DNA from 3 places in the Psychrobacillus sp. NPDC093180 genome. Region 1 is predicted to be linked to each of the others. Evidence: riboswitches for the same ligand, from Rfam matches in the RefSeq annotation. Region 1 holds a riboswitch; each other region holds the start of a gene.
The links. Region 1 has a riboswitch for thiamine pyrophosphate ahead of ACIP9W_RS05825 (acetylornithine deacetylase). Riboswitches for the same ligand answer to the same signal wherever they lie in the genome.
Positions count from the first base shown of each region.

Region 2: another riboswitch for thiamine pyrophosphate. It lies ahead of ACIP9W_RS14535 (YkoF family thiamine/hydroxymethylpyrimidine-binding protein); the one in region 1 lies ahead of ACIP9W_RS05825 (acetylornithine deacetylase).
Region 3: another riboswitch for thiamine pyrophosphate. It lies ahead of thiT (energy-coupled thiamine transporter ThiT); the one in region 1 lies ahead of ACIP9W_RS05825 (acetylornithine deacetylase).

Region 1 is NZ_JBIVOJ010000003.1:70,909-74,190, reverse strand. It holds gene tenA (thiaminase II) at 1-619, opposite strand, end outside; gene ACIP9W_RS05825 (acetylornithine deacetylase) at 650-1,927, opposite strand; TPP riboswitch at 2,026-2,130, opposite strand; gene ACIP9W_RS05820 (MaoC family dehydratase) at 2,217-2,669, opposite strand; gene ACIP9W_RS05815 (MarR family winged helix-turn-helix transcriptional regulator) at 3,003-3,282, shown strand, end outside.
Region 2 is NZ_JBIVOJ010000009.1:80,425-83,706, forward strand. It holds gene ACIP9W_RS14530 (2-hydroxyacid dehydrogenase) at 800-1,795, opposite strand; TPP riboswitch at 1,882-1,987, shown strand; gene ACIP9W_RS14535 (YkoF family thiamine/hydroxymethylpyrimidine-binding protein) at 2,067-2,648, shown strand; gene ACIP9W_RS14540 (ECF transporter S component) at 2,653-3,231, shown strand; gene ACIP9W_RS14545 (ABC transporter ATP-binding protein) at 3,224-3,282, shown strand, end outside.
Region 3 is NZ_JBIVOJ010000018.1:32,179-35,460, reverse strand. It holds gene ACIP9W_RS20505 (tryptophan-rich sensory protein) at 1-434, shown strand, start outside; gene map (type I methionyl aminopeptidase) at 461-1,210, opposite strand; gene thiT (energy-coupled thiamine transporter ThiT) at 1,258-1,839, opposite strand; TPP riboswitch at 1,903-1,994, opposite strand; gene ACIP9W_RS20490 (M20 family metallopeptidase) at 2,099-3,166, shown strand; gene ACIP9W_RS20485 (magnetosome magnetite crystal formation protein family) at 3,202-3,282, shown strand, end outside.

The sequences.
Region 1 (3,282 bases):
TTTGAAAATGCTCTTCGATCCGAGAAAGTTCTCTTTCGGGTTTACCTTCCGTTAACGTATCCATTAGCTGGATTAACCACTTTGCGCCAGCTGCAAATTCTTCGGAATCATATGTTTCAATCCATTTTGCATATTTGTTTGTGGACAAACTATCCCCATATTGTGCGCGAAGTAGCTTCCCAATTTCCCAGTAATCCCAAGCACAAGGGAGTAAACAGGAAACTAATTCTACAAGCGAACCATTTTGAGCAACATTTAACATATAGCGTGTATAGGCTAAATTAGTAGGAGTTGGCTTAGTAGCTTCTAACTCCTCTCTAGAAATGCCAAACTCTGCAGCGAAAGCACGATGTAAATCCATTTCAAAATGGAGTGTATCGTGAAGGGTTTTAGAAAAGTTGGTCATCATTTCTAAATCAAGTGATTTTTGAACTCCTACCGCAAAAAGCTTCGAATAGTCTAATAGATAGACATAATCCTGCTTCATATAATGAATAAACTTTTCTTCAGCCAATGTTCCTTTCCCTAATTCCTGCACAAATGGATGTTGATGATTCTTCGCCCAAATTGGTTTTACATTTTCAAATAATCGTTCACTAAATTTCATTGTAGAAATCATAAGATATACCTCCTGAAATATTGGTTTCTTTTATTTTTTGGTATTGCACCATTGGTAAATAAATAACAATAGAGTTTGAGTAAACAAGAGTAGTTCCTCTATATTTAGTTTTTCATTAACCGAATGCGCTTCTTCCAGTTTTCCTGGACCATAAATAACTGTCGGAATTCCAGCTTGTCCAAGCCAGCCTGCATCAGTAACAGATTTGGACATCCCAATTTGGACTGGATTTTTGTCTATCTGCCCATGACACGCTGCCAGTAGTAAAACTGCTGGATGTTCCACATCCATTTTTAATGCCGGAAATATCTCTCCTCTTTCTTCAATCATAGATTTTCCACCCCAACGATATTGAAGAGGGTTTTCTCTTAACCAAGGATCCGCCATCGCTACTTGGTTTAAATGATTTTCTATTTCAGTAGTAACTGATTCGTACGTTTCATCCGGATAAAAATGTACCGTAATCCAAAGTCTGCATTCATCTGCTATAAAAGCTGCATGCCTGCCACCTTCAATAACCGCTGGATTTATCGTTGTTGTGCCTGGAGCAAATCCAGGATACTGTTTTGTTACTGCCCAATGTCTCTCCAAATCTTGAAGACCAGCAATAATTTTCATCATTTTTTCTATGGCACTTGCGCCTTTTATTAATCCTCCTGCATGCAACATTTTCATCCGCATGGCATCATGGAAAACTTCCTTACTTTTAATCGTTATCCAACCAGTTATTACTCCACCTTGGCCGTGAATTTGACGATCACTTCCATCTACTACTAGAGCAAAATCAGCCGTATATCCTCTTTCTATACAAGAAAGCGTTCCCGCTTCTCCCGCCTCTTCTCCAATAACAGACTGAATTTGTAGATCACCTTTTATTTCAATATTTAACTCTTTAAATAGTTTGACAGCGAATAACGTTGCGGCCATTGCACCTTTCATATCAGAGGTACCTCTGCCAAATACATATCCATCTTTATTTGTTAGCTTAAATGCTGGCACAGTCCAAGCACTCTCATCCCCAACTTCTGCCACATCAATATGTCCGTTAATGATTAGACTGTGATAATGCAATCCATCTGCTCCTCTTTTTATTCCTACTACATTCGGATCATTTGGAAACACATCCCAACTATCGGTTTCAAATTGGTGTGCTTCTAAAAAGTTGGCAATATAATTTTGGATCTCCTCTGTATTTCTTGCAGGAGGACTAACTGTTGGAAATCCAACTAATTCTTCCAGTATCAGAAGGAGTTCCTCTTTACGTTCATTTACTGCTTTAATAATTCGATTTTGTATTTCTTTCTCCATTGCTTTTCCCCTTCCAAGCAATATTTTTCTAAACAAAAAACCGCTCTCCATAAACGGAAAGCGGCTGTTTTCTACATAATTAAACTAAACGAACGACAGTAGGGGCCCAGCTGCTTCCCTCCGCTAGTATTAACTAGATCAGGTTCAAAGGGTTTACATCCATGATGTGTCTCAGCCTATAATAGGCTCCCCTAGCAGTCATCTATTTAATTGTTCATGCATCTAAATCTTAACACAACTATTTAGAATTACAAGAATGTTTCGCTAAATACTTGTATAACTATACTTGCTAATCTTCACTCTTTTTAAAGCTTAAAAGTTTAGCCTGCAAATGTTGACAAACCTCATTATGTTGATTTAGTGTTTCGCTCTCCACTACTACTATGGCTTGGTTGGGCTTTGATTTAGAAGGCTTGATCTCTTTAATTGTGCTCTTAACATATAAAACATCTGTTGGACGAGTAGGTCGCGGCCAGTTAATCTCTCCGCCAGCTCCAATCACCCCTTGAGCAAAAGGCAAACTCTCTGTCAACAATTTCATCGTAATCGATGCAGTATGCCAGCCACTAGCAGCTAATCCATTGAAAAAAGTATTTTCCGCCAATTCCTCATCACAGTGGAAAACTTGGGGATCGAACTCACGAGCATAGCTTTTGATTTTGTCGGCGCTTAAAGTATATTTTTCACTGATAAAAGTGTCCCCTACTTTTAAATCCTCTAAATACAAAGCTTGTTTAATCAACTAAATCACACTCCCGATAAAATTTATTTTCTTGTAGAAAAAACTAAGCTTATTTACTACTTCATTGAGCAGATTATTAGTGTCAGTGCTTTACATAAAAAAGGCATAATCATTTGTATACCTTTGGAAATCCTCCTTTTTCAAAATATATGTATATACATATATTTGATAGACAGTGAAAATGAAAAGACATATTTCTTTTCAAGTTCATGTATATACATATATAATGGTATAAATTAAAACTTTATCTGTCAAGAGGCAATTTTCAGATAAATAAGCGAATGTTTTATTTTAATTAAATCTAGTGAATGAATGATAAAGGAGAGAAGCTTGATGACCGACAAAAACAGTGAGATGGATTATATCATACAATTTTGTGCCTGTGCCAACCTTAGAAAAGCAGCAAGAACTGTAACACAAGCCTATGAAAAACAAATGCAACCTACGGGTTTGAAAGTCACTCAATACTATATGTTAGTAAACATCGTCCGGCATAAAGATATTTCTATTAGCAAGCTAGGAGAGATTATGTTGCTTGACCAAACTACTATTACTCGTAATGTGAACCTCCTAAAGGAAAGCGGCTATGTTAACATTACTAGAGATAAAAATG
Region 2 (3,282 bases), on a different contig from region 1:
TTATGTTACTAGACTTGAAGTTTCATTGCAAATTGAATAGCCTGAAAAGTCTGTTATTTATTTATTATTATGAATATTTGGAATCAAATTTATCGTTAAATAGTGCATGTTTAGTGGAATTTTTTATGAAATTCAACCCTTTTAATATAGGCCTTTAGATGCTTTCGGTAAAAAATATTAATAATGCTCTTTTTGAAGTGGAAATGCACAAACAACTAGCTTTGCTCTAATAGAGTAAATGGGAATGATGAATGGTATGAGGCACATAATAGGGAACTGCGCGTTAGTGCGTGAAAGAATGAGACGCATGGCGGCGCTTCGCTTTCCGCTAGCGTGCGCCGAGCCGCTGCGTCGCGTGTGACTACAGGGTCTCGCGCTCCCGCATTAAATCCCTCCAATTAAGTAGTGCAGAATAAATATGTCCAAAAAATGGATAAGGGCGACCAAACAGCTGTCGAAAGCAACTAGTTCTAGTCTGAGAGCAACCAAACGACTGTTGAGAGCAACAAGTTGCAGTCTTACAGCAACCAAATTACCCCTGAGAGTAACCAATTTTTCGTGACACAAGTTTACTTGGGATGAGACACTAATAATGGCGCCTCATTGGAATTACTTTACTAAAAGCATCAACTGGCTTGGTTTTGTCGTGTTCAAGTATGACTTTGTCGCGTTCATAGGCTAGTTTGTCGTGTTGACACTATGTTATGTCGCATTACACCATTTATTGGTATTTAATAAGCGGAAAAATAAAATAGGCAATTTGGAATCGATTACTTTTCGATTCCAAATTGCCTATTCATCAAACTACCCGATTTTCCGTTTCTTTTCCTTCCAATACTGCCTCAATAGCTTCCGCATTCATCTGCATCATAGCCATTCGCGTGTGAATACTGGCACTACCGATATGAGGTAGCACGGTTACATTCGATAAAGTGAGGAGTGGATGATCCATTGGCACTGGTTCTACCTCAAATACATCAAGCCCAGCCGCCCAGATTTTATTAGTAGTTAGCGCTTCGTATAAGGCTTGTTCGTCAATAATTCCACCGCGTGCTACGTTAATAATTGCAGCAGTTTCTTTCATCAATCCTAACTCACGTTCTCCAATTAATCCTTTTGTTTCAGCTGTTAATGGAGTTAGCAAAACAACAAAATCTGATTCTCGCAAAAGGGTGTCTAGTTCTACATACGAAAAACCGAATTCTTCCTCCGCCTCTATTTTACGAGTACGATTATTATACAAAACTTTCATGTCAAAACCTTTTGCACGTCTTGCTACTGCTTCCCCTATGCGTCCCATACCGATTATTCCTATTGTTGCACCAAACACATCCATGCCTGTGAGACCCATCGGTGTCCATGATTTCCATCTACCTGCACGAAGATCACGTTCTGCTTCTGTTACCCGTCTAGCTGTCGCTAAAAGTAAGGCAAACGTGAGATCAGCTGTTGTTTCTGTTAAAACTCCTGGTGTATTGGTGACAACGATATTCCGCTCTTTTGCCGCTTCCACATCTATATTATTGTAGCCAACCGCTAAGTTACTAATTACTTTCAAGTGTGGCAGGCTTTCTATTAGTTCTCTATCAACTTTATCTGAAAGCACGGTCCATAGTGCATAAGCGTCTTTTGCTTCCGTTTTTAACTCCTCATAGGTCATTGGAATTTCTTCGCTATGCCACATTTTCACGTCAAACTTTTCTTTTAATGGATCGACTATTTCATTTGGTAATTTTCTAGTTATAAATATTTTTTGCAAAGCACTAACCTCCAAACGCTCTAATAATTTTAGCATGGACGAGTTGGTGAAATTTTTCAACTATATTTACTTTGCTATTTTCATAAGGTATACTGGGGGCACATAAAAAAACTACATACCGTTTTTCGCACTAGGGGTGCCCATTATGGCTGAGATGCGAGCATTTGCTCCGATCCCTTATAACTCGATCAGGATAATACCTGCGTGAGGAAGTGCGGTGACTTTCCGAATTTTTTATAGTGGATAAGTGGCTGCATCTTCACGGATGTGGTCTTTTTTTATGAAAATTTTTCGGGAGGTTTTTATAATGCAATGTGGTTTAAGCCCTATCGTCGGATTTCGTTTTTCGTTACATCCGATGACCAATGATTTTATTTCGGTGATTAAAGGAGCACTTCAAGAAACGGATACGTCGAACGTGTGGATGCATACAGATGATGTATCTACGGTCATTCGCGGGAAACAAGTACATGTATTTAACGTCGCAAAAGCACTAACGCTACATGCTGCTAAAACAGGAGTGCATGTTGCGTTATCAGGGACTTTTTCTGCTGGTTGTCCTGGAGATACTGCAGGGGACGTCTTTTTAGATAAAGGCGATGAGGTGGCGAATGTGGATTCAACGAAGCAATATGTCTCTTCTCAATTTGCTTTATATCCGATGAATAATCCGAATTATATGGATGTCATTTACAGAGAGGTGGAGCGTGCTAAAGAGCGTGGGGTATTCAATGAATCGATGCATTACGCAAGCGGTATTCACGGAGATATTCATGACGTCTTTGCTTTTTATGAGGAGACATTTACACATGCTCGTTCGGAAGAGCATAAACATTTAGTTATGACGGTTTCGATGAGTATTAATAGTCCTTCACATGGAGGTCAATGACATGTTGAAATCTTGGAAGTTAAAAGAGATTGTATTGATGTCTTTATTTGCAGTCGTGTTTGGGATTGTGTATTTATTGTTCTTGCACGTCGGCAATATTTGGGCGGGATTTATCGGTCCAATCGCGTATGAATGGATTTTTGGTATTTGGTTTATCGTGTCTATTATTTGTATGTATATTATTCGTAAACCTGGTGCCGCTGTCGTTTCCGAAACTATTGCTGCTGCGATTGAAGTTTTGCTAGGTAATGCAGTGGGACCAAGACTAATTCTTTCAGGAATTGTTCAAGGTTTAGGGGCCGAAGCTGTGTTTGCAGCGACCCGCTATAAACGATTTGATCTGTGGGTACTAATGCTTGCAGGGGTTGGTTCTTCCATTTTTAGTTTTGTGTACGGTTACTTTTTAGGTGGATTTTCGGTGTATAGCACTGGTTATGTTGCTTTAATGCTCGGCATTCGCATATTAAGCGGTGCAATGATTGCAGGTATAGGTGGAAAAGCAGTGGCAGACGGATTATTAGCAACAGGTTCTCTTCGTGGGTATGCTATTTCACGTTCGAAAAAGGGTGAGGCTCGTGCATGAGGTTATCCATTTTGACAAAGTGAGTTTTCGTTATCCAGATGAGGAAAAATG
Region 3 (3,282 bases), on a different contig from region 1:
GGCATTTTGAGCTGTTTCATTACTCATTAATTTCAATGATTGCTTTGCTTGGAACCTTATTTTTACTTTATATAACTTATCCAGTTCTACAACAAAATTGGATGAGTAGATTGCCTATTTCTATTTATTTTGGTTGGATTTTTATCATGACGTTTATCAATCTCGATTATCTTTTAACTTACTATGAATTCAGTGGTTTAGGAATTACAAAATCACTGTGGACAGTTATTTTCTTAACTATTGCCACAGCTATCGCCCTTCATTTCCGATATCATTTCGCTGATCGTGCGATAGTAATTGTTTTTATCTGGGCATTTTTAGGTTTAGCCGTTCGTCATATGTTTAACGAGTTACTCATTTCAACCGCTTCTATATTTTTAAGCAGTGTGCTAGTGGTAGGCATCCTGTTCATCAAAAAAACGCCATCGAAATAAATATTTCGGTGGCGTTTTTGAATGGCTTAATCTAATTTTGTTAACAAAATCGGTCCTTCTTTTGTAACTACAATTGTATGCTCTATTTGAGCTACCAATGATTTATCAGGTGTAACGAACGTCCATCCATCTCCAGACTCTACAATATGTTCTGCTTTTTCGGAGATAAATGGCTCTACCGCAAGTACCATACCTTCTTTTAAAATCGTTGGATCCCAAGCATCATAATAATTTAGTACATGCTGAGGTGCTTCATGAAGTGACTTTCCAATTCCATGCCCCGTTAAGTTCATAATAACATGTAAACCATTGTCTTTTGCTTCTCTAGCTACAGCTTTACCGATTTGGTTTAGGCGAGCACCTGTCTTCACTTTTAACATCGCACGATTGAAGGCACTTTCTGCTACTGTACATAGTTTTTCTTTTTCTGAATAGCCTTCTCCCACGACGAATGAAATACCAGTGTCAGCAAAATATCCATCGCATGACCCAGACACGTCAATATTGACCATATCCCCTTCTTGAATGACACGTGATCCCGGAATTCCGTGCGCAACTTCCTCATTTACGCTAATGCAAGTATATCCCGGAAAATCATATTCACCTTTTGGTCCTGAAATGGCACCTGTTTCTGCAAACATTTTGCCTGCAATTTCATCTAGCTCCTTGGTAGTAACACCAGCTTTTGTTGCTGCCTGCATCGCATCGCGTATTTCTGCTACAATACGGCCGATTTTTTTTAACGCTTCTAACTCTTCATTTGTTTGTACAATCATCTATATAAGATCCCTTCTCCATTAACTGTACAATAATCATATCATATTTATACTCTATTCGGCAGTAAAAGGCGTGGTGCTTTTACGAACAACACCGTACAAATAAATGCCGCGACTAAAAATACTGGTATCATATAAGTAGAATTATATATGATCGAATATAAAACCGGATTTTGATCTCCAGCAAATTCACTAAAAAATAGAAATCCAGATGTTACATGTGCTAAATAACGAAGAAATGCCGCGATAAACGTTCCAGCAATAACGACTGAAGCCATTTTCTTCGTGTCCTTGTTTTCCAACGCTCTTATAAATGCCGGTCTAAAGAAACCAGCGAATCCTGCCACCATAAACGCGATAAAATAATCGATTGCTACTTGTAAAACTACAATTTCAAAAGACAGCGGTGCTGGGTAAAAACGTCCAGTCACTACTTGCAACAAACCGATTAAAAATCCAGTGATGAGACCTGCTACAACTCCACGTCTGAAAGCAATCAAAATAATTGGCACTAGCACAAATGTAACGGATCCACCTTGTGGCATACTAAATCCAATCATATCTAATACATATCCTAAAGCTGCAAATATAGCTATTTCCACTAATAATAATACTCTTTGATTTCTCATTGTAATCCCCTTTTTTGCCCACAAAAAAACGACACCCGGGATAGACCCAGACATCGCGCGATTGTCAGTTTCCATCCACATCCCTACGCAAGCATTAACTTACAGGTTCGAAGGGTACGATCTCAGCCGCATAAGCGACGCCCCTTGTGGTTATGAATTATTTAGTTCGAGTTCATTGTAGCAGTGTAAAATAAGGAATGCAACCCCTCTTCCTTCATTGGTATACTTATAGAAATAAAAAATAACGGAGGGGTTACAAATGATAGAGTTATTGAAAGATTTAATCCGTATTAAAAGTGATGATTTAGAAGGAGCGAACGAAGCTCTCTTATTTTGTAAAACTTGGCTTGAAAAACGTGGTATTACACCAACAGTATATGAACATGACGGTAAACTTATGCTTGTTGCAGAAATAGGCAGTGGTGATGATTGTATCATATGGAACGGGCACGTCGATGTTGTTCCTGGGGAGCTAGAACAATTCGTTCCTTATATAGAGGGTGATTTGTTATTTGGAAGAGGTGCTGCCGATATGAAAGCTGGCGTAGCAGCGATGATGCAAGCCTTCTATGAGCTTTCATTGGTCCCCCAAAAAATTTCCCAAAAAGTACAATTGCATATTGTAACAGATGAAGAAACTTCAGGAGATACATCAAAGTATCTTGTCGATCATGGATTTCACGGAGATTTCGTTATTTGTGGTGAGCCGACTCAATTACATATTGGATTACAAGCGAAAGGAATTGTCCAATTAGATATCGTTTTAAAAGGAAAATCTAGTCATGGAAGTCGCCCATGGGAAGGAATTAATGCGATTGAGCAAGCATTCCTTTTCGATCAGGAAATGCGTAAGCTTTCTTTTTTAACAGCTAGTAATACATTTTATGATTATCCATCTTTAAACTTGGCAAAAATACATGCAGGTGAAAGATACAATGTAGTCCCGGACGAATGTATTATGTCCTATGATATTCGTTTTGTTCCCGGCCAACATGCAGTAGACATTATAAAGGAAATAAAATATATGACTAGCAGTCTCTACCCAAATAGCGAGGTCATATTTCATTCTACTGCACCTGCCGTTACGACAGAAGAAAACAATAAATATGTAAAAAAACTACAACAAGTAACTTCTACTTTATCCGCTCGCCCAACTAAGTTATTTGGTCAACATGGCTCTGCTGATACTCGATTTTATGCGGAAAAAGGTGCAGGGGCAATTGAGTTTGGACCAAGTGGTGCTGATTGGCATGGAGAAAAAGAATATGTTTTGATTTCATCTGTGGAGCGATTTAAAGAAATTTTAATTTCATTTATTTTGGAATGAATTATTGTGATCAAATGGAAAGGAGGTCCTGATAAGTGGTTAATAATAAAATGTTAAGTGCATTATCCTATTTTAGTGTATTATTTGCGCCATTCATTGTACCGATTATTGTCTTT